Regions from separate parts of the Thalassotalea sp. Y01 genome, predicted to be linked through region 2. Evidence: predicted binding sites of a transcription regulator. Region 2 holds the regulator's gene; the other holds the start of a gene.
What was found. The regulator FNR, encoded in region 2, switches genes on or off when oxygen is low (the NO sensors DNR and NnrR bind a similar motif). The targets are predictions, from matches to a motif close to TTGATCTAGATCAA.
Positions count from the first base shown of each region.

Region 1 (16,059 bases), on a different contig from region 2:
TAATTTAATTGTCAAAGCGGCTAACGCACTAAAGCCATTCGCCAGCGTCGACCTTGGTGTTGACATCAAACTAGAGAAAAACCTGCCGATGGGTGGCGGTTTGGGCGGTGGCTCGTCAAATGCGGCAACCACGTTACTGGCATTAAATGCCTTGTGGAAACTTGACCTTGACCAGCAAACCCTTATAAATATTGGTGTTAAACTCGGTGCTGATGTCCCAGTATTTATTAAAGGAGTGACTGCTTTTGCCGAAGGTATCGGTGAAAAGCTGCAACCATTTCACTGCGATCAACCTTGGTTTTTAGTCACCATACCAGGGGTTGAAATATCAACTGCAAGCGTGTTTACGCATAAAGATTTGCCACGCTCGACTGCAAAACATACTATAGAAGAGATTGATATCGATCAGTGTGTTAATGATTGCGAAGCACTGGTAAGAAAACTGTATCCTGAGGTTGAAAAGTTGATGGCTTGGTTGCTAGAATACGCGCCGTCAAGACTAACAGGTACTGGTGCTTGTATTTTCTCGACTTTTTCTGATAAAAAGTCAGCGGAACAATTACAAGCGAAATTACCAAAAGGAGTTAAATCCTTTGTTGCTCAAGGTCTGACACAAACACCCACACTGCATGAGTTACAGCAGTTGTAGGGAATTACCGACCATAAAGTTGGTACAGATGCTAACATTAAAGCTAGTTAGCAACGCAGCCTTGGTTTTGAAGACCGATAGACTGCAATAGCGGCTTCAAGGTTAAGTGTATTATGTTTAATGATGTCAAAGTTTCTGAGGAACTGACAGTGCCTGACATGAAAATTTTTGCGGGTAACGCCACCCCTGAACTGGCTAAAAAGATCGCCGATCGTTTATACATCAGCATTGGTGATGCGAAAGTAGGCAGCTTCAGCGATGGTGAAATCAGCGTTGAAATTACTGAGAACGTTCGTGGTTCTGACGTTTTTATTATCCAATCTACTTGTGCTCCAACGAACAATAACCTTATGGAATTGATTGTAATGGTCGATGCGTTACGTCGTGCATCTGCCGGCCGTATTACCGCTGTTATTCCTTACTTCGGTTATGCTCGTCAAGACCGTCGTGTACGTAGTGCGCGTGTGCCAATTACGGCGAAAGTGGTTGCTGACTTCTTATCGAGTGTAGGTGTTGACCGTGTACTTACAGTTGATTTGCACGCAGAACAAATTCAAGGTTTCTTCGACGTACCAGTAGATAATGTATTCGGCTCGCCAATATTGCTTGAAGACATGTTAGGTAAAGAATTAGATAACCCAGTGATTGTCTCTCCAGACATTGGTGGTGTTGTACGTGCACGTGCCGTTGCCAAACTGTTAGACGATACTGACTTAGCCATCATCGACAAACGTCGTCCAAAAGCGAATGTATCGCAAGTTATGCATATAATTGGTGATGTTGAAGGTCGTGACTGTATTATCGTTGATGACATGATTGACACTGGCGGTACGCTATGTAAAGCGGCTGAAGCACTAAAAGAACATGGTGCTCGTCGTGTATTTGCTTATGCAACTCACCCAGTATTCAGTGGCAATGCCGCAGAAAACATTCGCAACTCTGTTATTGATGAAATGGTGGTTACCGATTCAATTCCTTTATCAGATGAATTCAAGTCAATAGACAAGGTTCGCCAGCTGTCATTATCAGGCATGTTGTCAGAAGCCATTCGTCGCGTTAGCAACGAAGAGTCTATCTCGGCAATGTTCGAAGCGTAATAAGCTACAAATAATGACAAAAAAGTGCGCCTTATGGCGCACTTTTTGTTTGTTAATGGTGTGAAAAGTGTTATCATGCCGCGCCTTTTTATGGTAAGTGCCCGTTTTACTTGTACTTACCATAGCAGTTGAATCCATTTATATGTTGAAGGGGTTTAGCTACGGATTGTTTTTTGGTCGCGAAAAGCAATAAATTTTAATTTTTTATTTAAGAGATAATATCATGGATATTTTAAATCTAGATGCTGAAGTACGTACAGACTTGGGGAAAGGTGCGAGCCGCCGCCTACGTCATGCGAACAAAGTTCCAGCTATCGTTTACGGTACAGGTGCTGATGCAGTATCTATCACTCTAGCTCACAACAAAGTTTACCGTGCGCAAGAAGAAGAAGCTTTTTACTCACAAGTTCTTACTTTAAATGTTGACGGTAAGTCAGTTGATGTAGTGCTAAAAGACATGCAACGTCACCCGTTCAAGCAGCAAATCATGCACTTGGACTTCTTGCGTGTTGACGCTAAGAAAGAACTTCACCAGCACGTTCCACTTCACTTCATCAACGAAGAAGAAGTAACTAAAGGTGGCGTTACTCTAGCTCACACTGCAAACGACATTGAAGTTGCTTGTTTGCCAGCAGATCTACCAGAGTTCATCGAAGTTGATTGTGCAGGCATGGAAGTTGGTCAAACTCTTCACTTGTCAGACATCACTCTTCCTAAAGGTGTGACTTCTGTAGAACTAGCTAAAGGCGAAGATCACGACCAAGCGGTTGTATCTGCGAACGCTCCTAAAGCCGCAAGCTCAGACAGCGAAGAAGCTGACGAAGCTGCTGCTGAAGGTGGTGAAGAAGCAGCTGAAGAATAATCGCGAGGGCAACCTTGACGACTAATATTCAGTTGGTTGTGGGCCTGGGTAATCCAGGCCCCGAATACTCTAGAACCCGCCATAATGCAGGTGTCTGGTTTGTTGAAGAACTTGCTAGACAATATAATATCTCCCTGTCTCCCGACAAAAAATATCATGGCATGTACGGCAAAGGCCTAATAGGCGATAACGTCGTTCACTTATTGATCCCGACAACATTTATGAATCGAAGTGGTAAGGCAGTCGCGCCTTTAGCCAACTTTTTCCGCATTCCTGTTGACAACATTTTGGTCGCTCATGACGAACTGGATCTTGATCCTGGCGTGGTGAAAATCAAACAAGGTGGTGGTCATGGTGGTCATAACGGTTTAAGAGACATCATCGCTTGCATGGCGAATCAAAAAGATTTCTATCGTCTTAGGGTTGGCATTGGTCACCCTGGGCACAAAGATAGAGTCAGTGGTTATGTGTTGGGCAAAGCCCCACAAAACGAGCAGGCTCTATTCGATCAATGTATAGATGAAGCAGCACGCTGCTTTGCAATCTGGGAAAAAGACGGCTTGAAGAAAGCGCAAAACCGTCTACATTCCTTTAAAGCGCAATAACAGTACAGGATTATCAACCATGGGTTTTAAGTGTGGTATTGTTGGTTTACCTAATGTCGGTAAATCTACCCTTTTCAATGCATTAACCAAAGCGGGTATCGAGGCGGCAAACTTTCCGTTCTGTACCATCGAACCAAATACCGGTGTTGTACCTGTACCAGATCCACGTCTGGACAAAATTGCCAGTATTGTTAGCCCAGAACGTGTTATTGCCACGACCATGGAATTTGTTGATATCGCCGGTCTTGTTGCTGGTGCGTCAAAAGGTGAAGGCCTAGGTAACAAGTTTTTAGGTAACATTCGTGAAACAGATGCAATTGGTCATGTTGTTCGTTGTTTTGAAAACGAAAACATCGTGCACGTATCAGGTAAAGTTAATCCTAAAGAAGATATTGACGTTATAAATACTGAGTTAGCATTAGCCGATATGGAAGCGGCAGAGCGAGCATTAACGCGCCAAGCTAAAAAAGCCAAAGGCGGCGATAAAGACGCTAAATTTGAATTACCTATTCTCGAAAAAATACTTGCTCACGTTGAAGAAGGCCACATGATCCGTTCGTTAGAATTAACGAAAGAAGAGATCGCTGCGGTTAAATACTTAAACTTCTTAACCATCAAGCCAACCATGTACATTGCTAACGTTAATGACGATGGCTTTGAAGACAACCCTTACCTTGATCAAGTCCGTGAAATCGCCGAATCAGAAGGCGCTGTTGTGGTACCTGTGTGTGCTGAAATTGAAGGCGAGCTGTCTGAAATGGACGAAGATGACCGTGAGATGTTTATGGAAGAGATGGGCTTAGAAGAGCCAGGTCTTAACCGTGTGATCAATTCAGGCTATGGTTTATTAAACCTGCAAACGTATTTTACCGCTGGCGTAAAAGAAGTGCGTGCATGGACGTTTAAGCACAACTCGACCGCACCACAAGCGGCTGGTGTGATTCACACTGACTTTGAACGTGGTTTTATCCGTGCCGAAGTAGTTGGCTATAACGATTTTATTGACTGCAATGGTGAATCAGGCGCTAAAGAAGCCGGTAAATGGCGTTTAGAAGGTAAAGACTACCTTGTTAAAGATGGCGACGTTATTCACTTCCGCTTCAACGTTTAAAACGCGTCTCACACTCGTTTAACAGCATGTAAGCAATGCAAAAGTCACTGCTTTACAAACAGCAAAAAGCCCGTTTAAAACGGGCTTTTTTTATGCCATTAATATAGCTAAAACGTGACGTGTAAACCTTATCTGTTAACTACTTTTTCTTACCAGACGATTTTTTCGACTTAGCTTTTTTCTCATCATGGGTTTGTTCATCTTCTTCAACTTCGGTATACGGGTGACCATAGAATGAAGCAATTAACACATCTTTTAATTCACTGATCAACGGATAACGAGGGTTCGCCGAGGTACACTGATCATCAAATGCTTCAACCGACAACTCATCTATTCGGCCTATAAAGTCCGACTCTGAGACACCAGCGAGTTGAATCGATTTAGGGATATCAAGACACTCTTTCATCTCTTCCATCCAAGCCAATAAACGCTCGATTTTATCTGCGGTTTTATCGCCATCTTTGCTCAAGCCTAAATGGTCGGCAACTTCAGCATAGCGACGACGCGCTTGCGGTCGAGAATACTGTGAAAACGCCGCTTGCTTAGTGGGGTTATCCGTGGCGTTATAGCGCACCACATTGGATATCAATAAGGCGTTCGCCAAGCCGTGTGCTAAATGAAATTCAGCGCCGACTTTGTGCGCCATTGAATGACACACACCCAAGAAGGCATTAGCAAATGCGATACCGGCAATCGTCGCAGCATTATGCACTTTTTCTCGTGCAGTCGGATCATTAGCGCCATTTTGATACGCTGACGGCAAGTAATCTTTCAATAACCGCAAGGCTTGTAGCGCCTGACCATCAGAATATTCATTGGCTAACACCGAGACATACGCTTCTAATGCGTGAGTAATGGCGTCATAGCCGCCAAATGCGGTGAGGGATTTTGGCATATTCATCACCAAATTTGCGTCTACAATCGCCATATTTGGAGTTAACTCGTAATCAGCCAGAGGGTATTTGGCGCCGGTTTCATCATCGGTAACGACCGCAAACGGCGTCACTTCTGATCCCGTGCCTGATGTTGTGGTAATACACACTAATTCGGCTTTCGCGCCCATTTTAGGGAACTTGTAAATACGTTTGCGAATATCCATAAAGCGCATCGCCAATTCTTCAAAGGCGGTGTCTGGATGTTCGTACATGACCCACATGATTTTTGCTGCATCCATTGGTGAACCACCACCAAGCGCAATGATCACATCAGGCTGGAAGCTGGTCATCGCTCGAGCGCCACGTTTGACAATGGATAATGTAGGATCGGCTTCTACATCAGAGAATATATGTGATTCAATGCCAAGATCTTTCAATATCGCCGTAATATCATCGGTGTAGCCGTTATTAAACAAGAATTTATCGGTAACAATAAATGCACGCTGTTTACCCGATAAATCCGATAGTGCAATAGGCAAGCTGCCTCGACGAAAATAAATGGATTTAGGTAACTTATGCCACAACATATTTTCAGCCCTTTTGGCGACAGTCTTTTTGTTGATAAGGTGTTTAGGCCCTACGTTTTCAGAAATAGAATTACCACCCCAAGAACCGCAACCTAAGGTTAAACTCGGCGCGATGTTAAAATTATAGAGATCGCCAATACCACCGTGTGAGGTAGGAATATTTACCAGAATACGCGCGGTTTTCATTTTATCGCCAAAATAATTAATGCGATCTTTATTTAAGTCTTGGTCAGTGTATATCGCCGATGTATGGCCAATACCGCCAAGCTCAACCATAACGCAGGCTTGGTCTACCGCATCTTTAAAACTTGATGCTTTGAATAAGCCCAAGGTTGGTGATAATTTTTCGTGGGCAAAAGGGTCATCGATACTAACCCGCTTACCTTCGCCAATTAAAATTTTAGTTTTTGCAGGTACCTTAATGCCCGCTAATTCGGCGATTTTTACCGCCGGTTGGCCAACAATAGCGGCGTTCAAGTTACCATCAATTAAAATGATTTCTCGAACTTTATCTGCTTCGGATCTACTTAGGACATAGCCGTCATGGCTAGCAAAACGCTCTTTCACCTGATCGTAAACATCATCCATAACGATCACCGCTTGCTCTGAGGCGCATACCACGCCATTATCAAAGGTTTTCGACATCAGCACAGAGGCAACCGCCCGCTTGATATCTGCGGTTTCATCAATGACTACTGGCACATTTCCTGCACCAACACCTATGGCGGGTTTACCCGATGAATACGCTGCTTTGACCATGCCTGGACCACCGGTTGCCAAAATCAGGTTTATATCATCATGGGTCATAAGTGCGTTCGATAACTCAACCGACGGCACATCAATCCAACCAATGATATCTTTTGGCGCACCTGCGGCAACCGCCGCATCAAGCACAATTTTTGCTGCATCATTGGTCGAAAATTTCGCTCTAGGGTGAGGTGAAAACACAATACCATTGCGGGTCTTAAGGGATATTAAGGCTTTAAAAATCGCTGTCGATGTCGGGTTAGTTGTAGGTACAATGCCGCAGATCAAACCGACCGGCTCTGCAATTTCTATGGTTCCAAACTCTTCATTTTCTTCGAGAATGCCACAGGTTTTCTCATCTTTATATTTATTGTAAATAAATTCAGAAGCAAAATGATTTTTGATCACCTTATCTTCAATAATGCCCATACCGGATTCTTCAACGGCTTTTTGCGCTAGCGGGATACGGGCATTATTGGCTGCCAAAGATGCGGCACGAAAGATTTCATCCACTTGCTCCTGACTGTAGTTGGCAAACGTCTTTTGCGCTTCCTTTACACGGGCAACCATGGCATTGAGTTCATCGATATTGCTAACTGGCATGAGGCCTCCATGGGTTAATATTATTTGTTGACTTAAACAAAAGTGCCCTTTAAATATAATGAAAATTCATAAAACTGCCTGTTCATTTACCATGAAAATAAAAAAAACGGCTAAATGCCGCTTTTTAAATCGATACTGCCAGACCAAAGTTGCGCTATAACGTCGCACTCTCGAGGTAAAACGTGCCTATAGCATCTCGCAAACCGCATGCCATGGATTTCGCTTCGATATCCAAGACTTTTGTTACATAGCCTGGTGCACCGATGCTTATCTCACCTGTTAATGGCGCGTTTTCACTGCTTTGTATAGACGCATTATAGGCGCAACTGCCATCATTTAGTTGTGGTGAAACAAAGGTTTCAATGAAGGTGCCATAGTCTTTGTTACGCAAACTGACCTCAGTCTCACAACTGAGAACTTTACCGCTGTGTAAATCAATAACTCGCAGTCGATAGACAGGGCTTATGACGGGGTTGCATACATACATGCCATTGTCAGGCATGGTCATATTGGTGATGGATAAACTGTATTCGTCATCAACAGCATCTTCATAACGATCCACGTAGACATAGGTTGGGTAACCGTAGGTCTCGTCGTACTCAATATCAATGGCATCGACGCTGCCAATTTCTTGTTCAAGAAAATCAAACAACTGATTAATTGATGCTAGCCAGGCACGTTGTTGGTCTGCGTCAACGAATTGCAGACTTTCGTTGTTGTAGCGAATCACCTCACTACCGCGTTGCTCGACACTAAACGAGGTATTGCCAAAACAAAAGCAGCTTAAATCAATATCGAATGCGTATTGATCGATTTGTTGACTCTCCCACTTTTGTCGATTGTTTTTTAATTTAGATAGGTCTTGTGATTGGTCATCACCGCCACAAGCCATAAGAGTCGTAGCTAAGATTGGTAGCATCCATTTTACCAGAGTCATTTTAATTCCTTTTAACTGTTGTTATTTTATTAGCCGCTAATAGCATGTTAAAAAAAACGGGTGATTAGCTGTGCTAATCACCCGTTTCTACAAATTAATCGAGTGATTAAAGTGGTTTAACGTTTTCCGCTTGAGGACCTTTTTGGCCTTGAGTTACTTCAAACTCAACCTGCTGACCATCAGTAAGAGTACGACGACCAGTACCTTGGATAGCGCGGAAGTGAACGAATACGTCTGGACCGCTTTCTTGAACGATAAAACCAAAACCTTTTTCGTCATTGAACCATTTTACTGAACCAGTTTTTACATCTGACATAATTTTTCCTAAATATTTAAAAGTTTGTGGGTAAGCATTGTTGCCTGTCCCTATTGTAGCTTTGTAGATGTTACAGTTTTATGTCGAGATGGTGGTACGCGTGTACTTACTTAAACGATACTTTCTGAGTTAAATCAATTATCTAGTTATAAACCAGATAAGCATTTTGCGGTTAACTCTGATCGCTTAAGGTATAAATTTCGAAATAAAGGCGAAGCATTTGCAAAACTCGAACTTTACTATACGTCATTGTGTTGCCAATTCAAGCAATTTATTGAAATTTCATGATCATTTCACAATCGATGATTGCTCGCAATATATTGATTTAACAGGGAAACAGAACAACTGTGCAAATTTCAACCAACAAAAAAGCGACCAAAAATCGCCTTTCTATAATCCAAAACAACTGAACGTTTTATGTTCAATCAAAACATGACACTAGTCTTCAACAACCACCTTATCTTTGCTTTTGGCTGGTAGCCTTGGTGTATATGTATCTTCAATCTGGGTACGCTTTAATTTCAATGTTGGCGTTAACAACTCATTTTCCGTGGTCCAGCCGTCTTTACATATGTATAAGTAATCTAGACGTTGATGAGATTCCAGTTCTTCATTTACCTCATTTAAGGTATCAATTAATGATTGCTTCACGCTGCCGTGATTAATATCAATACCTTCTGATAAAACCACCAACGCAAGCGGTTGTGGACGACCGTAGCCAATAACGCAGACTTGCTCAATTTGCACATTTTTGGCCAGCATACGCTCAATAGGAACTGGCACCACATATTTACCTTTTGCGGTCTTAAATTGCTCTTTTATCCGGCCTATAATTTGAAAAGCGCCATCCTCGGTCATCTTTCCTTTATCACCAGTGCGGAACCAACCATCAACGAAGGACTCTTGTGTTGCCTTGCTGTTTCGATAGTATTCTTTGGTCACGGCATCACCGCGAATCAACACTTCACCATCATCTGACAACGACATGTCAACGCATTGTGACGGACGACCTATGGTACCCAATAATTTGCGCTCAAAAGGCAGATTGCCACAAGAAAAACCCGATGTTTCTGTCATTCCCCAACCTTCACCAATAGGCATGCCAATTTTATAGAACCACTCCAGTACCGCGACCGATATAGGCGCCGAGCCGCTGGCAAATACGCGACATTGGTCTAATCCCAACTGGCTGCGAATTTTTTTCGCCACTATATTGCCAATAAACGGGATAGCCAACAGGAAATTAAGTTTTGTCGGTGGCAGCTTAGCCAATATTTGTGATTGGAATTTAGTCCATAAACGAGGCACAGAGACAAAAAACGTTGGTCGGCAATATTTTACGTTTTCGATAAATGTATCCAACGACTCAACAAAATAAACCGCAAAGCCTTTTTCTATTGCCGTCATCTCAATCACACAGCGTTCAGTGATATGTGCCAAAGGCAAATATGACACCACACGATCATCTTTGTTGGCATTAATAACGTTAATCGTTCCATGCCCCGCTGAGGCTAAGTTTTTGTAACTTATTACCGCACCTTTTGGTGCACCGGTTGTGCCCGATGTGTAAACTATCGACATGGTGTCTTCAATATCGGCTTGGTGCAATTCAGCGAGCGGCTGATGCTCTTGTAAAATTGCATCGACGTCAAAATCACAATCGACACCATTGTTGTAACACTCACCAAATGAAATGGTATGACACTCTTCTGCTTTCGCCGCTTTTACTGCTTTTGCATCATCTAAAGGACCAATAAACAAGGCTCGCATATCAGAATGCTCGGCCACATAGGTAATGGTGCTCGCACCTGCCGTCGCGTAGATTGGCACGCTGATCATGCCAGCCATCATAATCGCCAAATCAGCAATAAACCACTGAGCGCAGTTTTTCGACAAAATGCCGATGCGATCGCCCTTTTGGTACCCTTGAGCATGTAAAAAGGTGGCGATTATGCGAGCTTGTCGCTCAGTTTCGGCGAAGCTGAATTCACGATATTCGCCTTTGACGGGTTGATGCAAAAATATTTGCTGTGGACGCTCTTGAGCGTGGCCAAGAAAATGACTTAACGGCGTTTGATATTGCATATTAGGTTCGTTTATTGTGAGTTATGAATTTAGTATATGGAAAAATAACTCAATAACAAAGACTTAATTTGTTCTGTAAAAGACTATCGAAGGCCGCAATGCGACGCGTATATAGGCTTAAAAGAAAGACAGCCAGTCAAGTTCAACAAAAAGTTTTCGCCATTGCTCATCAAGTGGTGCTTCAATCGTCACTAACTGCTTACTGTATGGGTGCTCAAACGACAATACTTTGGCATGTAACATCAGGCGGTTAATGGCAAAATGCTCACGAAAAAATGGGTTTTGTTTGTTATCGCCATAGTTGATATCGCCAATTATGGGATGTCGAAGGTGAGCTAGGTGGCGACGAATTTGATGACGTCTACCGGTATGCGGGCTTAATTCAAGCAAAGAATATCGCACGCTGGGATACTTGCCTACAGCAATATCTAAGGTTGCGGTGGCTAATCGACGATAGTCTGTTTGTGCCTGCTTTTCCGCCGCCTCTGCATTGGCGTACTTATCGCCAATCTTATCCAGCTTCTCTTTTAACGGATAATCGATATGACCTCTTTGCGGCGCATGACCTCGACTTACGGCGAGGTATTGCTTATCCATTTTCTTGTCCATGAACGCCTGCCCCATTAAACGTGCGGTCTGTTGATCAAGTGCAAACAGCAACACACCAGAAGTCGGCCGGTCTAAGCGATGCAATGGATATACGTATTGCCCAACCAAATCACGTACCAATTGTAAGGCAAAGTATTTTTGGTCACGGTCCAGGTAGGAGCGATGCACGAATAAACCGCTCGGTTTATTGACGGCCACCAAGTGTTCATCTTGATAGAGGATATCGAGTTTTGGTGCGTCTTCGTCTACCGCTTGGTTTTGCTCATCAAGCTGTTGTTTATCAAATAGGTCGGTCATTCGCTTATCAAGTGGTTCTTTGCTGTTATTTATACAGGGCATTTATTATAATGCGCGGCATTGAAATTAAAAACGTAAACTTTGATTATCCTGTAGGGCTGTATGAGCGAACAATCATCCACCAAAAAAGACACCATTGATACCATTTCTGAACTATTGCAATTAAGTGGCTGCCAATATCGAATCTATGATTTGGGTCGCAAAGTCAGCAAAATGAGTAAGCAAGACTTTGAAAAAGTGGAACACGCAATGCAACCCTATCCGTTTCCAATCCAAGGTCATGCCATGTTTGCCTTAGTATTTTGGCAAAAAGCGCAAACCACGCCATACATTTGGTTTGTGAAATTACCGTTGGATGAACGTGGTTTATTAAATCAAGGTTCCCGCAATCATTATTTAGCCATCATTCTTGATGCCTTGGGTAAGGATCTAACGCAAGATCCGAGTGAAAAACAGGAAGAGTTGTTGCAAGCTAACCCATACAATTTTACCCCAAGCCAGTACAAGCTTGCCTCGCTCAATGCGGTGGTGAAACGGGACTTAAAACAGAGTGCCTCGCAATATTATGAACATTGTCAGTTGTACATGTCCGGCAAACTTGGTTTTGCAGAATGGCAAGGTGTTGCGATACAAGGTATATGTGATTTTGCCGCTCGTATTAATGACAATAACAACAGTCAATTACTTATAAATGCTTTAGAAAAATTGCCAAGCGAGGTGATAACACCGTTATGCTCGGCATTAGAAAACCAACAATTTGATATTCATTTATTGCAGGCCTTTATCGAACAAGCTAGTAACGAGCTAGATCGCAGTGAGGTCAATGTACAACGTCTTGCCGATTTGCTCAGAGCAGTAAGTGATCATAGCCAACACCCACAAGTAATCGCTCTAGCCCAACGTATTTTAGCTGCCAACGTCAGTAACGATTTGAATTTATTGTTAACTTTTACCGGCAAAGCGTGGGGGTTACTCGCGGATAACGAGCGTTTATTGCAGTATCTAGAAAACGTCAGTAGCCATCTCGAACAAGATGTGTTTTCATCTGTTTTTCAAGACCTTGTTGCAATCCCAACGATTCGCCCATATGTATTACAGTGTCTGCGATCACCACAACGTAGTGACAATTTGGCTAACTCAATCGGTGCCATTTTTGCCGCCGTTCAAAATAAGAAATAACCCATTTTAATGGCAACAAAAGAGTAACGTATCACATGGTATTGTCTGACATTTATTTACTTCTAGGCCTGTTCTTACTGGTTTGGTACATTTGGTTTAGTCGCGAAATCGCCGAAATAGCGCGCAATAAATGTCAACAATACTGCGAGCAACATGACTTGCAGTTTATGAGTATTGCTCGTACCAAAACCCGCATTCGTTTCTCAAAACGCCAAGGTTTGTACATTCACGCTGAATACTTATTTGAGTTCAGCGGTGATGGTGAAAGCGCTTATGCAGGTACGTTAACCATGCACAGTAAAAAAGTCGCCGCCTTTGACCTGCCACCATACAAAGTCTGATCAACCGCATTTATCCCTCTAATTAGCACAACTAGCGGTGGTTTATTTACAAGTAAACTGCTGTTAACTTGATGTTAATCAATATTTAGACGCATAATTATTGGCAAGCTAAAGTCTGTAAAACAGCGAGGGCTTGCTATGGGACAAAATGTACCTAACACCACTTTTCAACGCCAAGATTTTGAACAATTCAGGCTCGAGCTGTATCGTCAACTGGATCAATTAAAAGACATTCTGGCTACGCCAAACTTTGGCCAACAACGTCATAAACTTGGCGCAGAGCTTGAGCTGTACTTAATTGATGAAAACGCTCAGGCGAGTCCAAGTAATCAAGCGGTATTGCAAAAACTGTCTGATCCACAATGCCAATATGAATTGAATCAATATAATTTAGAGATCAATTTATCGGCATTCGATCTCGATAAAACCCCTCTGTTTCATCTAAAAGATGAGTTACAACAAAAGCTCGCCAATCTTGCCGATGTAAATAAACAGCTCGGCATCAGCGCCCTACCTATCGGTATATTGCCAACCTTAAATGACCGCGACTTGCGTGCTCAATGGATGACACCTTTGGGTCGCTATCATTGCTTATCTCGACAATTGATGAGCCAACGCGGTAGCGACTTTCACATTAAGATTAATGGTGATGAGCCATTAGATATGTGCTTAGCCGATATAAGTGCCGAAGGTGCCAATACCTCATTGCAAATTCATTTGATGACATCACCAGAGCGCTTTACCCGGGTGTTTAATGCGGCGCAATTAACCCTGCCGTTAGTTACTGCTATCAGTGCCAACTCGCCTACATTTCTAGGGCGACAATTGTGGGATGAAACCCGCATCGCCTTATTTAAGCAGTCCATTGATGTGCGACATAACAATGCCTTATTGCCAAACGAACCGGCACGAGTCAGTTATGGTTACGGTTGGCTGCGCAATAATGTTTGGGATCTATTTGCTGAAGCGGTCGCCTTATACCCGCCGATTATTCCTTTGCGCGACGCCTCTGAATCGATAAATGGTACGCCGCAGCATTTACCTAAATTAGCTGAGCTTGGTTTGCATATGGGCACGCTTTGGCCATGGCATAGACCGGTTTATGATCATCATAATAACGGTCATATGCGCATTGAATTTCGCGCCATCGCCTCCGGCCCTACGGTGGATGATATGCTCGCCAATGCCGCCTTAGCGATTGGTTTGGCCGAAGGTTTGGCCGATGATGTCGATGAGATCATTGCCCTAATGCCGTTTAAATACGCCGAACATAATTTCTATCGTGCCGCGCAATTTGGGCTTGATGCGAAAATACTATGGCCGTTACATCACAAGTATCAATTGCAAACCGTGCCGATTGAACAGGTTATCGAGTCGATGTTAACCACGGCACGTAATGGACTAAGCCGTATTGGTATTAGCGCCGATGAAAGCAATTATTTTATGTCCATTATCGAGCAACGTTTAGATAGCGGTTTAACCGGTGCTCGATGGCAACGACACACGTTGCAGCATTATCGACAAATAATGAGTAACGATGCGGCATTAAAGGCGATGGTATTGGCTTATCAACGTAACTATCAAAGTGGCAACAACTTGTGCCAATGGGAGCGACCATGGCAATAGATTTTAATGAGCTGTGCTATCTAAAAGATCCTGACATCGGCGCGCTAAAATCCGACTATGAACAGTTTTTATTAAGCCTTTATGCGCCAACGATAATTGATGTTTCAGGCAAAGACCAACAGCGCACTCGCGTTATCACAACGCTTATTCATGGCAATGAACCGTCTGGCCTTATCGCAACACATCGTTACCTAACCAATTTAAAAGCCAATGAACGACCAACAACCAATTTGCGATTTATTATCTGCAGTATTGAAGCAGCAAGCGCGACGCCAAATTTTAGCCATCGTTATTTAGCAGACGGCTTAGATCTAAACCGCTGTTTTGGCAATAGCACCGAGACTAGCGGTTATTATCATCGCGCCAACCTTATCGATAACGCTATACGACAAGTAACCCCTGAATTGGTGGTGGACTTACATAACACCTCAGGCTTTAGCCCAGCGTTTGCCGTATCCATTATGAAAAACGAAATGGCATTATCACTTACCGCGGTATTTTGTCACTCATTGGTTTTATCACAAATTCGTTTAGGCGCATTAATGGAGCAAGACTTTGGTTGTGAAGCCATCACCATTGAATGCGGTGGCGGTAAAGACAGTCAATCCCATGAAGTGGCCTATCTGGGTTTGTTAAAACTCGCCAATATCGACGATTTAAGTCAACAGCACCTACAAAATAATGTCACCACCTATTTAAACCCAATGCGCTTGCAGGTTAATGGTGATATCGAACTAAACTATGCGCAACACGATCTCGGCTTACCTGGAGTGACCTTGTGTGAGCACATTGAACAACACAATTTTGGGCAAATATTTCCTGAACAAATGTTAGGTTGGCTCGACAATAACGGTCTGGAAAATTTACGACTTCTGGATGCCAACGGTGTCAATGTGGTTGATAAGTATTTTCAATTACGCGGCAACCAACTATTACCCAAAACGTCTATTCACTTGTTCATGGCAACCAGAAATGAACGCATCGCACGCAATGATTGTTTGTTCTATTTGGTTACTCATGATAACCAATTAGCCTAAACTGGAAAGTTGTTAGAATTCGCAATAAGAACCGCTAGCAATAAATAGTAATAGACAGATAGGCTGACAGAAATGCTCAAGCAGGCGGCTTGGCCAACAACAAGCAAATCGCCAACATTAATGGCGTGACATTGGCAACTACCACATTTAAGCCTAAGGCTTTATCTAATGCCCGAGTATTGGCGCGCTCAATCACATAGCGGCGTAAATGACGCAGACATTCAACACCTGCCAGCAATGGTAACAAGGCAAGCAAGGTCATCCTTGGCAACCAAAGTTGGCGTGTCGCCCAGCAAATAAGGGCGGCAACGAAAACAATGAACAGCGCATAAATAATTACAGCCTTTTTAACACCAAAAGCAATGACCGCATGATGACGACCAAAGCGTTTATCAACACTGGCATCAGGTATTTGATTAACTAGTAATAAATTTGAGACCAGTAACGCGGTGACTATTGCTACAACCATACTCGCCGCATTGAGTTGTTGTGTTAA
Region 1 covers NZ_JABBXG010000005.1:56,649-72,707, reverse strand. The annotation lists gene ispE (4-(cytidine 5'-diphospho)-2-C-methyl-D-erythritol kinase) at 1-649, shown strand, start outside; gene HII16_RS08630 (ribose-phosphate pyrophosphokinase) at 799-1,746, shown strand; gene HII16_RS08625 (50S ribosomal protein L25/general stress protein Ctc) at 1,970-2,608, shown strand; gene pth (aminoacyl-tRNA hydrolase) at 2,623-3,213, shown strand; gene ychF (redox-regulated ATPase YchF) at 3,233-4,324, shown strand; gene adhE (bifunctional acetaldehyde-CoA/alcohol dehydrogenase) at 4,464-7,136, opposite strand; gene HII16_RS08605 (DUF6174 domain-containing protein) at 7,291-8,073, opposite strand; gene HII16_RS08600 (cold-shock protein) at 8,180-8,389, opposite strand; gene HII16_RS08595 (AMP-binding protein) at 8,828-10,474, opposite strand; gene truC (tRNA pseudouridine(65) synthase TruC) at 10,592-11,380, opposite strand; gene HII16_RS08585 (DUF3549 family protein) at 11,483-12,559, shown strand; gene HII16_RS08580 (DUF3301 domain-containing protein) at 12,595-12,900, shown strand; gene HII16_RS08575 (glutamate-cysteine ligase family protein) at 13,039-14,526, shown strand; gene HII16_RS08570 (succinylglutamate desuccinylase/aspartoacylase family protein) at 14,517-15,563, shown strand; gene HII16_RS08565 (prenyltransferase) at 15,640-16,059, opposite strand, start outside.
Region 1: HII16_RS08575 (glutamate-cysteine ligase family protein) is a predicted target of FNR. The motif match lies at 12,969-12,982, and genes of this name have one in related genera.

Region 2 (16,059 bases):
ATAAGCAATGGCAACCGCGGTCACTTAGCAGGTTTAACTGAAATTGCCTCGTTATCCAGCAAGCACCAGCAGGAAATATCCGAATATTATCGCTGGTTGGTAAGACAGGTGATAGAGTTAATCAACGCTGGCCAATTAGATAACACTATTCAAGCGCAAGTCAGTGCCGGTAAAACCGCCAACGCGATTATCGGTACGCTGTTTTGGTTGCCAGTCTGGCTAGAGTCCGTTGACCAAGACAAACGCAATGACGCATTTGAGCAATGGGTATCCGTAATTAAATACGGCATCAAAAGCTCAAAGACGCCCTTCTCATTCACCTGGACAGATTTACAAGACGACAAGTTGGCGCCGACAGGTTTCGACCGAAAAGAGCAAAACCGTAAAAAACAAGAAGCGTTTTTTAAAGTTGGCACCATGTTTTTTAATCAAAAAGGCTTTAAAGGCACGTCATTAGATGAGTTAGCACAATCATTGGGTGTTACTAAAGGTGCTTTTTATTACCATATTAAGAATAAAGATGATTTACTCATTAAGTGTTTTGAAAGAACATTAATGATTGAAGAAAATGTTTTGCAAAATGCATTAGCGAGCGAATCTTCAGGCATTGATAAATTAGCATCGGCGATGCAACATTTATTTGCCATTCAAATTGGCGATCAAGGACCGTTAATTCGATACGCAACGATGTGGTCCCTATCATTAGACAAACGCAAAGAAATGCAAGTAGCCACCAGTGCTATAAGACGTCTGTTTGGTGAGTTAATCAGTCAGGGGGTTAATGACAATTCGATTAGAGGGGTAGACCCATTTGTTACGCAGAATATTTGTGCGGGCGCGATAGAGTCGATACCAGATATGACCGCAAGCATGAAAAAATATGATGCAAAAACAGACGCGAGCGATTACTTCCACCTTATTTTTAACGGCATAGCTAGCTGATAGCGAGTTGATATCTGACTAAGTACATAACGATCATTTGTTTATGTATTGCTTGCTGTCGTTGTTTCAGGTTGCGCATCGAACAAGCAAAAATCAACGTCCGTTAGCGAAAGCGAAACCAACGAAATAGATATGACATCCCCTGAAACACTGTCGATAGCTGGTGGGGCAACCGCAGCGTATTTGTTAAACCCACTTGCCGGAGTCCTGATTGGCGTGGGTATTTACAGCATCCTTGACGATGACAACTCAAAACCCGCAACAAATAAAGAGTAGCTCTGTCGCGCCTTGTTGCTTTACTTTGGCGCGTCTATCTAATGCATAACTTAGTAAAATCTCGTAAAATCTAACAATCCATTAACGCCGTATTTAGCAGAAAGTTTCGTTGTCCGCTTAGTTATGAAAAAGATCATTTTACTCGCTGTTATTGTCTGTATCGCCGCATGTGCAAGCATGAGCAGTTCTGACGAAAGCGATGTGATTTATACCAATAATCATGTCGCTCATTCGAATAAGTCATTTTGGGATTTTGTCTCCATGCGTTTTTTTGGTGACGAAGAATGGAATGATCCAATGCCTTATAAAGACAAGGTGCCAAGCCAAGAGCCAAATAAACAGCAAATCAACAACGCTCAACACAATCAGGTTACCTGGTTAGGTCATTCGACATTTCTTATTCAAGCAAATGGAACCACGATTTTAACGGACCCTATTTTTTCAGACCGAGCCTCCCCTGTCTCATTTGCCGGCCCCAAACGTCTAAGCAAAGCGCCGTTAGCAATAGATCAGCTGCCTAACGTTGATTTTGTCATCATTTCTCATAACCATTACGACCATTTAGATGAAGGCAGCATCGTTCAGCTTGGCTCTAAACCACATTATTTTGTTCCCAAAGGTCTTAAAGCTTGGTTTGTTGATTTAGGCATTGAAGACAACAAGGTGACGGAAATGGCTTGGTGGCAAGAACACCGCTTTAACGAGCAAACCAATATTACCGCCACGCCAAGTCAACATTGGTCGAGCCGCAGCTTGTTTGATCGTAACAAAACCCATTGGGCCAGTTGGTTGATTGAGATTGATGGTTATACCGTATGGTTTGCCGGCGATACCGGCTACAACGACAAAGACTTTAAGGAGATTGGTGCTCGCAGTGGTGATATCGATCTTGCTTTGATCCCAATCGGCGCATACGCACCGCGTGACTTTATGCAGCTATATCATGTCAATGTGGAAGAAGCGGTACAAATTCATCATGATATAGGTGCCAAATACAGCATTGGCATGCATTGGGGCACCTACCCGCTAACGGCAGAGCCATTATTAGAGCCGATGCAAACTTTAGAAAAGCTCACCAATAAAGGCGAAGACATTAACTTTACCTCGATGGCAATCGGCGAAACTCGACCTGTACTGTGATGGTATGATGTCTGCCGAGGCTGATTGTAGAGATCTGCGTTAGGGCATGACTTTAATACAAGGCGGTGTAATTTGGCGGTGTAATTTGGCGGTGTAATTTGGCGGTGTAATTTGGCGGTGTAATTTGGCGGTGTAATTTGGCTGTGTGATTTAGCTATATAAATAAGGTAACTCTTTGGATTAACTGCTTGGGTTAACGGTATGCTTTAACCATCAAGAGAACTCATAAGAGAACGAATAAGAGAACAATTAGCCTAGAGCTAACCATCCCCCTACCGCCGCCATAAGCGTGCCAGATACTTTATTCATCATCCGCACATTGCTGCCTTTTGATAAAAAGGTACTTAGTGCTTTACCACCTGTTGCATATATCATCATACAGATAAACTCTGATACCAAGATGATTGAAATCAACATCACCATTTGTGGTGCCATATCATATTCGGTATTGATAAAAGGCGGTAACAACGCAACCATAAATCCCCAGCCTTTAGGATTTGATATGGCAGTAAGTAACCCTTGAGTAAACAAGGCAGCCCTGCTGACATCAGTATCGGCATTGGTATCGATTGCCATCTTTCCTTTTGATAGCCACATCTGTGAACCAAGATAAATAAGATACGCACCACCAACATATTTGAAGATGTTGAAAACATCAGGGTATTTAAGCATAACGGACGCAACCCCTACCACAGCAGCGATAGCAACTGTTGCCACACCTATCAGCTCTCCCATCATCATCCATAAGGTTCTGCGCACACCAACAGACATACCAAGCACAAGTGCTAGGGTCATACACATACCAGGAGTGATCGAGACAAAGAAAAATGTCGGAATAAATACCGCTAATAAAGCGTAGTCAGCCATTAGTTAAACCATATACCTTAAAGTTGCTGCGTAGAGTACTTCAATACGCAGGATAAAAAAAGAGAGCGTCGCGCTCTCTTGTTGGTTTTATCTATATAATTGCCATCATGCCATTGTTCTCTATGTACACAACACATTCAAAAACAAAGTAGTGCGCGGCTAATGCGCATCTCGTCTAACTTCCATCCACTTATCGCAATGTGAATTACGTGACGGTTTATAAAATGTGGTGCCTTTGTAACCGTATGCGCATATCACAGTACCGGCTTGAATCTGGGTGCCAGTATTTTGTATTTCAACTAAGTCCGAATTACCCGCTACATCTCGTGTTACTGATTCGTTATCTGTACTTACACAACCAGATAATGCGGCAATTGTTACTGATGTTGTTATTAGTTTCTTCATGGTTCGTATATCACCCTACTCAACTTGCTATTGTCTGTATAATTTATGTTGGATTCGGTTAAGATAAACGACACATTGGCACATTACTGTTTCATTGTGTTGGCAAAATGTTTTCACCGTTAACGTACATCATCTCTACTTATGCCTTGTATTCATTGGGCTAATACTTATATACAGATTAAACGAACGGCTTGTCATCGAATGGAAAACGTAACGCTTTATTAAACCTGCTGTAAAGTTGTTGCAGAACAATGTGCAGATACCAATATCGCTATGGGTTAGTCACTAACATGACAATAAAAAAACCCGACTACAGGCTTTTTTTCAGCAACATTTAACCCGTGTTAGACAGGCAAGAAATAATAACTTATTGATAACTGGTGAAATCGAAACTAAAGGCTGTGACATTTCCTTGGCCGTCATCAACTTTGACGATCATCATCCAAACCATACTGTCTTCGGTACAGGCACCGATCATGGTTTCGGCGACAAAAGCACCATTTTGATAATTGAAAAACAGTGGGATTTTGCCCATATACATGGCTTTACCTTCGAGGTGCCCGGTTATCGACATATCATCTGCAAAAGCCGCTGATGACAGTCGAAATTGAACCTCGGTTTCAGATTTAATGACCTTGGGGTCAGCGTCTAACACGTAGTCAATGTTAGAACGGCTGATTTTGCAGGGACTTTGTTGGAAATCACAAACAGATTCAACTTGTTGCGAGATTTGAGTTGTTAAATTTGGTGATTGTAAATAAATCACTACGAAGCCAACAACAATTATGGCTAAGGATACAAATATAGTGCGCAAATTTTACTCCATTGAACTGATAAAAAAGTGTTAAAAATTAATCAGTTCTTACGTTCAAATTACAAATTAATACATTTTCTTGATCTAGGTCATAATTTAATACAACTTCACGTGACATCTACCTCAGAGATGTATATTATCGCCAGCGAAAAATAACTATATGCGTGTGTTGTTTTTTTGAACTATAACTATAGGTTAACGAAAATCGGTAAAAAGCGTTAGTTTTCACAGATTTTAGTGACCTTAAACGCTCACATCAACTTAATAACTATAAGTGTGGAACCTTTAATATGAGTCAAAGTAATCTCACAGAAATGGATTACAACTACAAAGTTGTGCGCCAATTTACTGTAATGACTGTTATTTGGGGTATTGTCGGCACTTTGGTCGGTGTTTTGATCGCGGCTCAGTTAATCTGGCCAGCTCTAAACTTCGATACGCCTTGGCTGACTTATTCTCGTTTACGTCCATTACATACCAATGCGGTAATTTTTGCATTTGGTACCAGTGCGCTCTTCGCTACGTCGTACTATGTTGTACAACGTACCTGTAAAACTGCCCTTTTCGGCGGTGCCTTAATACCGTTTACCTTTTGGGGTTGGCAAGCCATCATTGTTGCTGCCGCTATCACCTTACCACTGGGTATTACCTCGTCTAAAGAGTATGCTGAGCTGGAGTGGCCAATCGATATTCTTATAACCCTGGTTTGGGTTGCGTATATCATTGTCTTCTTCGGTACTTTGTATAAACGTAAAACGTCCCACATTTATGTTGCAAACTGGTTCTTCGGTGGATTCATTCTAACCGTTGCTGTTTTGCATATCGGTAACTCAATGGCGATTCCATTGACGTTAACCAAATCTTATTCAATTTACTCAGGTGCTATCGATGCGATGATGCAGTGGTGGTATGGTCATAATGCCGTAGGTTTCCTACTGACTGCTGGCTTCCTGGGTATGATGTACTACTTTGTTCCAAAGCAAGCTGAACGTCCGGTTTACTCATACCGTTTGTCTATCGTTCACTTCTGGGCACTTGTATCTCTTTATATATGGGCTGGTCCTCACCACTTGCACTACACAGCGCTTCCTGACTGGACTCAAAGCTTAGGTATGGTTATGTCTGTTGTTCTATTCCTACCTTCTTGGGGTGGTATGATCAACGGTATCATGACGTTATCTGGTGCATGGCATAAACTTCGCCACGATCCAATTCTTCGTTTCTTGATTGTTTCATTGTCTTTCTACGGTATGTCTACCTTCGAAGGCCCAATGATGGCAATCAAATCAGTAAACGCATTATCTCACTACACTGACTGGACCGTTGGTCACGTACATTCTGGTGCGCTAGGTTGGGTAGCTATGGTATCAATTGGTGCTATGTATCACCTTATTCCGGTACTGTTTGGCCAAGGCCGTATGTACAGCATCAAACTTATCAATGTGCACTTCTGGTTACACACCACCGGTATCGTTTTATACATCGTTGCCATGTGGATTTCAGGTGTAATGCAAGGTCTAATGTGGCGTGCGGTTAATACCGACGGTACATTAACGTACAGCTTTGTTGAGTCGCTACAAGCCTCTTACCCATTCTACTTCATCCGTTTTGTTGGTGGTTGTTTCGTAGTAATTGGTTTCTTATTGATGGCTTACAACATGTTCAAAACTATCGGCGCCAAAGACGGTAGTTTACAGAAAGAAGCGATTGCCTAAGGAGTTAATGATGCAAAATAAACATGAAAAAGTAGAAAAGCACATTGGCTGGTTCTTCACCGCAACAATCGCTGCTATCAGTATTGGTGGCTTGGTTGAAATCACCCCTCTTTTCTTCCAAAAAGAGACGACTCAACCAGTAGAAAGTTTGCGCCCTTATACCGCGCTTGAAATGGAAGGTCGTGATATTTACATCCGTGAAGGTTGTAATAACTGTCACTCACAAATGATTCGACCATTCCGTGCTGAAACTGAACGTTACGGTCACTACTCTGTCGCCGGTGAATCTGTATGGGAACATCCGTTCCTATGGGGTTCTAAGCGTACCGGTCCTGACTTAGCTCGTGTTGGTGGTCGTTACTCTGATGACTGGCATTATGCGCACTTAATGGATCCACGTTCAGTGGTACCTGAGTCAAACATGCCGTCGTACAAATGGTTAGCTGAAACACCAATCAGCAATAAACTGTCTGCAGATAAGATGAAGTTGTTTAACAACTTAACCAAAAACCGCAGCCACAAAGATGAGAATGGTAACGCCATCCCACTTTACTCGGCTGAGGACATCCAAAATGCAGGTAAAGAGTTTGCCACGACGAAAAGTATTACTGGTAAGGCTAGTCTAACTGAGATGGACGCCCTTATCGCTTATTTACAATCTCTTGGTCACGCGTTGAAATAATTATGGATATAGGCACTATTCGAGGCATATTTACCGTTTTAATTTTTGTAATGTTCATCATCATTGTGTTGTGGGCATACAACAAGAGACGTAAATCATCATTTGATGAAGCCGCTAATTCTATATTCGACGACGAAAAAGATCAGGTGAAAGAGAAACAGGAGACTAATAATAATGTCTAGCTTCTGGAGTGCATGGATAATCGTTCTAACCTTAGGAACCTTGGTTGGTTGCTGGATTCTGTTACGTTGGTGTTTAACAAACTTCGCCGGCGTACCAGAAGGTGAGCCAATGGATCATGAGTTTGACGGTATTCAGGAATTAAACAACCCACTACCTAAGTGGTGGAGTACGTTCTTCTTGGTAACTATTATCTGGGGTTTCGGCTATTTAGCACTATACCCAGGTTTAGGTAACTTCCAAGGTTTATTGGGCTGGAAAAGCTCAAACCAGGACGTAACCAGCCTTGAAGATTCAAAAATGCAAAACGCCACGTCCAAAGAAGCAGGTTTTGCGGTTCAGTATGACCGTGAAGTTGCCGCTGCAGATGAGCGATTCGGTCCAATTTTTGCGAAATACGCCAGCCAGGATATTGCAACCTTGGCGCAAGATAAAGACGCATTAAAAATTGGTCAGCGTTTGTTTTTACAAAACTGTTCACAATGTCACGGTTCGGACGCCAAAGGTACAACCGGCTTCCCTAACCTAACCGACAAAGACTGGTTATACGGTGGCACCCCTGCCGATATCGAGCACTCATTATTATATGGCCGCACAGCCAAAGGTATGATTGCTTGGGAAACCATGGTTGGTGGTGAGCAAGGCGTTAAGGAAGTTGCAGCTTATGTACTTAGCCTTAACCCAGAACGCGCCGATAAAGTTGATGCCGATCTTGCCGCAGCCGGTAAAGATAAATTCGCAATGTGTGCCGCATGTCACGGTGCTAACGGTGAAGGTTCTGACGAAATGGGGATCGCCCTAGGTGCACCTCGTTTGAACGACGGTATTTGGTTATACGGTGGTAGCGAACGTGCGGTTCAAGAATCAATCCGCAATGGTCGTGCCGGTGTAATGCCAGCCTGGAAACATATTCTAGGTGAAGACAAAATCCGCGTTGTAAGCGCATACGTGTACAGCTTGTCGCAAGACAAATAAACTGTTCTAGTAGAACTAAAACCCTGTAAAGCATCGCTCTGCAGGGTTTTATTTTGCCACCAATTTATATTGTTTTGCCCTTTTATAACGATAAACGTAAAAGAATAAATCAATATGAATTGCCTTTTCGTATCATCTATAGAGCAAAATGCTCGGTTACGTTAAAATAGCGCACAGATTTTTAAGGGAAACAGCAGTAATGAAAACTCCTTGGTACAAAGAGCCTTGGGCTTATTTGGTATTTATTCTTCCGCTAAGTGCGGTTGTTGCCGGTATAACGACGTTGATCATCGCCAATACTGATGCCGACACTGTGGTGGTTGATGACTATTACAAAAAAGGTAAAGCGATCAATCAAGATATTCGCAAATTTAAACTTGCCCAAAAATTAGGTGTTCGCTTTGACATTAAAGTCACCAATGACGAATTGGTGCTAAAACCAACCGGTATCGAAAAAAGCTTTCCAATGCTTAATGTCAACTTTTATCACTCTACGCTTGCCGATCGCGACTTTTCGGTAAAACTCACACCGGATGGCAAAGGCTGGATGCGTCAACGCATTAATACCGATATTTCGGGCAAATGGCGTATTGTTGTCACACCGTTTGATAATCAGTGGAAGTTGCAAACCACGTTAGGATTGCCACAACAGCAATTTAGAGAGTTTGAGCTTAGATACTAATTATGTCGCACGCGCATCAGGATTGCTTTCATTGTGGCGAAGTCATTCCGCCAGGTATAGATTTAACCGTTGATATCGACGGTAAACGTGAAGACATGTGTTGCATCGGTTGCCAAGCGGTGGCCGAAACCATTGTCGCCAATGACCTGCAAGATTATTACCGATTTCGCAGTGAGAAAGGCAATAAAATCGATGCCCTTGTACCCGATGCGCTGAAAGACAATCGCTTTATCGATGATGAGAATCTGCAAAGCGAGTTCACCTTTGATATCGATGATCATAAAGAAACCATTCTGTCTATTGATGGCATGAGTTGCGCCGCTTGTGCTTGGCTTATTGAAAAACAGTTATCGCAAAACCCTGGTATTGCCAAGATTCAAGTCAATGCCACCACCCAAAGAGCAACGATTGCTTGGGATAATGCCCGCTTAAAACTGAGCGAAATTCTCACCGCTATCAATAATATTGGCTATCAAGCTCTGCCTTTTAAAGCCAATCAAGTCGAACAAAGTAACAACAAGCAATCCAAAGCCTTTATTCGTCGATTAGGGGTCAGTGGCATATTGACCATGCAGGTTATGATGATCGCTGTCGGCTTATACTTTGGTGCATTCAGTGATTTATCCGAGCATAACTTGACCTACTTACGAGGCACAAGTTTTGTATTAACACTGCCGATTGTCACCTATGGTGCCTTACCGTTTTATCTTGGCGCCATGAGTGCCCTGCGTGCTCGCAGATTATCGATGGACGTGCCGGTTTCGATTGCCATCATTCTCGCCTTTTGTGCCAGCACCTGGGCGACATTCATGCAAACCGGTGAAGTGTATTTTGAATCACTTGCCATGTTCACCTTCTTATTATTGATAGGTAAATTTTTAGAGTTTCGAGCCCGAGCACGTGCTGCGGAAGTGTCAGCCAACTTGTTAAAACTTATGCCCTTGACCGCGACAAAATTGCTCGATGGTCAGGAACTCGTTATAAGCGCAAAACAACTTGTGGTGGGCGATCAGGTTATCGTAAAGCCTGGTGAAACCATTCCTGGAGATGGTGTCGTTATTCATGGCCGCTCCAGTGTTGATGAGTCCATGCTAACAGGTGAACATGCCCCCGTAGCCAAGGCTTTAGGTGCGAATGTTTTTGCCGGCACGGTTAACGGTGATGGCAATATCAATATTGAAATCAATAAAACCAATTCAGACAGTTTTTTGACCAACCTGATTCGACTCAGTGAAAACGCGCAAGCTCATAAACCCGCCATTGCGCAATTGTCTGACCGTATCGCCCAATATTTTGTCGGTATTATCTTGCTTACCGCCATAGGAACCTCGATATTTTGGTCACAACACATGCCATCCGAAGCGTTTTGGATCACCTTGTCGGTCTTGGTGGCTACCTGCCCTTGTGCTTTGTCGTTGGCAACACCAACGGCCTTAACCTGTGGCACCATCCGACTCAACCGAGACGGCATAATGATCAAGTCAGGTCACGTATTAGAAGCAATGCCGAAAGTCGATAGCATAGCGTTTGATAAGACAGGAACCTTGACCAATGGTGAATTCACCTTAGTCGATTGCAAACTGTTGAACGGCAATCTTGATAGCAAACTTGATAAGAATACGATTCTGGCCACCATAGCCGCAATGGAAAGTCATTCTGAGCACCCTATAGCCAAAGCTTTCGCAGCCTATCGTGATTTTAACATCAATGTCGAACATGTCGATATTGTCCCAGGTTGTGGCATTAAAGCCGTACGAAAAAAACAACAGTTGGCCATCGGTAAAGTTAACTGGATTGCCAGCTTTGCTAATGTCGATGAGCAATATAAAGATGCTCAATGCATACTCACCATAAACCAACAAGTGGTGGCGGTACTCTACCTTGATGACGTGATGCGTGACGACACGGTTAACGTCATTAATGCATTACAACAACAGCACACCGAAACTCTGTTGATCAGTGGCGATAACCAGGCTGGCGTGGATAAATTTAATCAAGCATTACAACTCGATGAGCATCACCATACCTGCTCTGCGCAAGATAAATTAACAATCCTTGCAGGTAAACAAGCGCAAGGTAAAACCGTGGCTATGGTTGGTGATGGCGTTAATGACTCGCCGGTATTTGCACAAGCGCATGTTGCTATTGCCATGGGGAGTGGTACCGAAATAGCAAAAAGCGGTGCCGACGTAATTTTGCTCAATAATAAACTGAGCAGTGTTCTCGACTTAATGACCATATCCAGTAAAACGGGTCGTATCATAAAACAGAACTTTGCCTGGGCATTTGCCTATAATGCCATTGTCTTGCCATTGGCGGTTTGTGGTTTTATTACCCCATATATGGCAGTATTAGGTATGTCAGCAAGCTCGATTATTGTCGTTACCAACTCTTTGAGATTGCTAAAATAAATTAACTTTAGGTTATTGATACATGAGCGTCATTTACATCCTAATCCCTATCGCCATCTTATTTACCGCCATTGCCATTTATCTATTCTTTTGGGCGGTAAAAGCTGAACAGTTTGATGATCTGGAAAAGCAAGGTATGAGTATTTTGTTTGACGAAGAGAAAAAACAAACGCCAGGCCAAAAGCCAAGCCAAAAAATGCCAGACGCCGAGTCTCACGCCGACGACAAACCAAACTCAAGCGATAATTAATGACTTTAGATTTTCTCTCTGCCCTATTGATTGGTATTGCCGGTGCGGGGCACTGTATCGCCATGTGTGGTGGTATCTCGTCTATGCTAACCACCACAGGTGATAGCTCAAATCAACTGAGTAAAGCGTTAAGCTATAACCTAGGCCGTATAGCATCTTATACCTTTTTTGGCGCTGTCGCCGGTTTTACGGGCTCCCTAGCGATAAAGTCGATAGGTATCCAAGTTTTATGGTTAAAAGCCATCGCCGCCATTTTCATTATTCTACTTGGTTTGTATATCGCAAGAATGTGGTTTGTATTGACGCATATCGAAACTGCAGGTAAATACCTGTGGCGCTATATTCAACCATTTGCCAAACACTTACTGCCGATAAAGAATGCTAAACAAGCGCTATTACTCGGTGTTATTTGGGGCTGGCTGCCCTGTGGCCTAGTCTATTCTACACTCACATGGGCATTAGCTGCCGGCAGTGCCAGTCAAGGGGCGATGATCATGTTGGCGTTTGGTATCGGTACCTTGCCAGCGTTATTAGTGTTATCAACCAGTGTTCAATCGGTTACCAACCTTATAAGTTCGTTACTTTTTAAGAAAATCAGTGGCATTTTGTTAATCGCCTATGGTGTTTATTCATTGTTTATTGCTCTAAATCAAATATTTTAGTAACCTTACGTTTACTAATGTTATTGACGCATTAACTGGATAAATATCAATTTATGGCAATCTCTATAGCACAAAACATCAAGTGCCAAAACTGCAGTATCAGCGAACTTTGCTTACCGTTTAGCTTGAATGAAAACGAACTAAATTTATTAGACGATATCATTCAACGTAAAAAACCGATTCAAAAGAATACGCAAATTTTTAAAGCTGGCGAACAACTGCAAACCTTGTACGCAATTCGTTCTGGTACCTTTAAAACCTTTATTATTTCCGAACAAGGTGAAGAGCAAATCACCGGCTTTCACTTGGCAGGCGATTTAATGGGCTTTGATGCATTAGCGTCAAGACATCACCCAAGCTTTGCTAAGGCATTAGAAACATCCATGGTGTGTGAAATCCCATTTGAGGTTCTCGATACCTTATCGAATAAGATCCCACGCTTAAAGTCGCAAATGTTAAATCTAATGAGCGATGAAATTCAGTGTAATAATGAGATGTTACTGCTACTAAACCGTAAAAACGCGGAAGAGAAGCTCGCCACATTTTTAGCGAACTACGGTCGTCGCTTAGGCAGTCGTCACTTGTCACCGACGCAATTTAACTTGCCTATGACCCGCAGCGAAATTGGAAACTACATTGGCCTTACCATAGAAACCATTTCTCGGTTGATGACCCGATTCCAAAAAGATGGCTTAATCAAAGTTGAAAATAAGTTGATCTCCATCCTCGACAAAGACGCCCTATTCAAATTGGCTGGCTTAAATAAATAACCCGTTTTTATACCTGTAAGGTGTTGTATTGGTTGATTTAAATCAACACCTTACAGGAAACTTCATTAACAAATTTGTAACATCCTCATTGACCAGTTAAGCTTATCTATAGCGTACTGATCTTTGCCGTCTATGCTGGCTTTATAGCCCAGCAAGGCGTGCTACGAACCACGTTAAGGTTACGAGGCATGTTATGGAAAAATATCAAAATATACTTGCAGTTGTCGATCCCACCACAGAAGAGCAAAAGGCGTTAGCAAGAGCCTGTACTCTAGCCAAGGAAACTGGCGCCCGTATTACCGCGTTATTGGTTATTTATGATTTCTCTTACGAGATGACCACCATGCTGTCTGGAGACGAGCGAGAAGCCATGCGTGAAACCGTGGTAAATGATCGCAGCGTTTGGCTAAAAGAGATCACCGAACAGTATGAAAGCGATATGGACATTAAAGTGATTTGGCATAATCGCCCGTTTGAAGCCGTTTTATCGCAGGTACGAGACCAACAATTCGATGTGGTATTAAAAAGTACCCATGAACACCCTACATTGCAATCGGTTATTTTTACCCCAACAGACTGGCACTTAATTCGAAAATGTTGGGTGCCTCTGTTATTGGTCAAAGATCATCAATGGCCAGAAGGCGGACATATACTTGCCGCCGTCAATGCTGGCAGTGAAGAAGAAGAGCATCAATCACTGAACCGTAAAATCACCGAAGAAGCACAAAATCTTGGCCGCTTGGTCAAAGCTGATGTTCATTTGGTAAACTCTTACCCAGGCACTCCGATTAATATTGCCATTGAAATTCCAGAGTTTGATGCTAATGAATACAATCAAACCATGAAAAACCACCACGCTGATGTAGTGCAGCAACACGCCGACAAATTTAATATCAGCGCTGAGTATTTGCATGTCGAAGAAGGTTTACCTGAAGATGTGATCGAGAAAGTTGCCAACCAAATCGATGCCGAATTGGTGATTTTAGGTACCGTCGGCCGCACGGGGTTATCCGCTGTGCTTATAGGTAATACCGCAGAGCATGTTATCGATCGACTCAATTGTGATTTAATGGCGATAAAACCAGACGGTTATCAATCTCCGTTCCTCGAATAACCATCTTTAACCATTGTTGAGTTAATAGATTGTAGAGCTATTGAATCAGCCAGCACAGCCCGAGCAAGCGCTTGGGCTTTTTTATTGCGTTTTTAAAGGCGGTTTCATTACCGATTGCATTGCCGGATAGATCCTAGTTGCATAGCAAGATCTATCGTTTGTTTTTATATTTCGTCAGAATAGGCGTCAATCTGCAAAAACGAACAAAATAGCTTACAATTTGTAACAAAATTACGTAAAATACCGCGATTTTTAAAACTGGTCAGTCCTTATGTAACAGCGATGTTAACAGCAGTATGACTGGCTACGCAAAAACAATGCATACATCTTCAGGAAACAAACTAATGTTTGAAAAACTATTCAAACTTGCTGAACATGGTACAAATGTAAAGCAAGAGATATTGGCGGGTTTTACTACCTTTCTAACCATGGGTTACATCATTTTTGTAAACCCAAGCATGTTAGCAATGACGGGTATGGACCAAGGCGCGGTATTCGTCGCAACCTGTTTAGCTGCGGCTATCGGTTGTCTCATAATGGGCTTTTATGCCAACTACCCTATTGCGTTAGCACCTGGCATGGGACTCAACGCATTTTTTACCTTTACCGTGGTTCTAGAGTTAGGTTATAGCTGGAATGTTGCCCTTGGTGGTGTATTTATTTCCGGTGTTATATTTACTCTTTTGAGTGCGTTTAAAGTTCGAGAATGGATTATAAATTCAATTCCACATGCACTACGCTTTGGTATTGCCGCAGGTATTGGTATGTTTTTAGCGTTAATTGCGCTTAAAAACGCAGGCATCATCGTCGCGAGCCCTGCAACCTTAGTAACCTTAGGTGACATTACCTCGTTTGGTCCTATGATGGCGGTGTTAGGCTTGTTCCTAATCGTTGGTTTGGTCAGTTTAAACGTTCATGGTGCAGTAATGATCGCTATTTTAGTGATCACAATATTAGGCCTAATGTTTGGCGATGTGCAATACACTGGCGTTATGTCAATGCCACCATCAATCGCACCAACCTTTATGGCACTTGATATCGCTGGTGCGTTTGAAGTTGGCATGCTTAGCGTTATTTTTGCTTTCCTATTTGTTGATTTGTTTGACACCTCAGGTACCTTAGTAGCCGTTGCACAACGTGGTAAATTGCTGGATGAAAACGGTAACTTACCGCGCCTTAAAAAAGCATTATTCGCTGATTCTGGCGCAACCATTGCCGGTTCATTATTTGGTACGTCAACCACCACAAGCTATGTCGAAAGTACCGCAGGTGTTGCTGCCGGTGGCCGCACAGGTTTAACCGCAGTTACCGTTGCCGTATTATTTTTACTGGCGCTTTTCTTCTCTCCACTTGCGGGTATGATCCCAGCCTATGCGACTGCTGGCGCGTTGTTTTTTGTCGGTGTATTGATGGTTGGTGGTCTTGTTAATGTAAAATGGGACGATCTGATGGATGCGGTTCCAGTGGTTGTTATCTTAGTTACCATGCCACTTACTTTTTCGATTGCTGATGGTATTGCCTTTGGCTTTATCAGCTACGCTGCAGTACGTATTTTCTCTGGCCGTTTTGGCGAAATTAGCCCAAGCGTCTGGTTTTTGGCTGCCTTGTTTGTAGCCAAGTTTATGTTTATGTAAGCACATAAAAACAAGCCAAAGGCGGCAGTAAGATGACGTCTTTGGCAACCACAAGACTCCCGAGTAACCAACAATCTCAGCAATAGACTGAGTCCGTTTGCTCGACAACAATACTATTTTATTTTTCAGGGAATCCCATGAACACCTTTAAAACTTTATTTTCATCTGCCCTTTTGGCAGGTGCCGCACTTGTTTGTGCCTATGCTAATGCAGAAATGTTTTGGAGCGACAATTCAATCTCATTGCTTAAAAATGCCAGTGAGTACGAAGTAAACGAACATGAAGACGTGGTAACGGTCACCTTAGAGCATGCGTCAGGGCACAACTGGGGCGACCTGTTTTTCTTTGCTGACCGTTTAGACTACAAACAAGATTCAGACAATCAAGCGGCCAAAGAAACCTACTCTGAACTTTCACCACGATTAAGCCTAAGCTACGTTACCGGCAATAAGTTAAGCTACGGCATTATTACCGATGTGTTTGTCGCCAGCACTTGGGAACACTCTACCTTTGATTCAGACGGCTTCTCTAATAGTTTTG
Region 2 covers NZ_JABBXG010000002.1:257,185-273,243, forward strand. The annotation lists gene HII16_RS17020 (TetR/AcrR family transcriptional regulator) at 1-942, shown strand, start outside; gene HII16_RS04010 (hypothetical protein) at 1,075-1,218, shown strand; gene HII16_RS04015 (MBL fold metallo-hydrolase) at 1,342-2,358, shown strand; gene HII16_RS04020 (LysE family translocator) at 2,608-3,225, opposite strand; gene HII16_RS04025 (hypothetical protein) at 3,385-3,630, opposite strand; gene HII16_RS04030 (hypothetical protein) at 3,998-4,444, opposite strand; gene ccoN (cytochrome-c oxidase, cbb3-type subunit I) at 4,735-6,159, shown strand; gene ccoO (cytochrome-c oxidase, cbb3-type subunit II) at 6,170-6,841, shown strand; gene HII16_RS04045 (CcoQ/FixQ family Cbb3-type cytochrome c oxidase assembly chaperone) at 6,844-7,023, shown strand; gene ccoP (cytochrome-c oxidase, cbb3-type subunit III) at 7,016-7,996, shown strand; gene HII16_RS04055 (FixH family protein) at 8,196-8,678, shown strand; gene HII16_RS04060 (heavy metal translocating P-type ATPase) at 8,681-11,089, shown strand; gene ccoS (cbb3-type cytochrome oxidase assembly protein CcoS) at 11,112-11,339, shown strand; gene HII16_RS04070 (sulfite exporter TauE/SafE family protein) at 11,339-12,001, shown strand; gene fnr (fumarate/nitrate reduction transcriptional regulator Fnr) at 12,055-12,771, shown strand; gene uspE (universal stress protein UspE) at 12,965-13,885, shown strand; gene HII16_RS04085 (NCS2 family permease) at 14,230-15,519, shown strand; gene HII16_RS04090 (outer membrane protein OmpK) at 15,657-16,059, shown strand, end outside.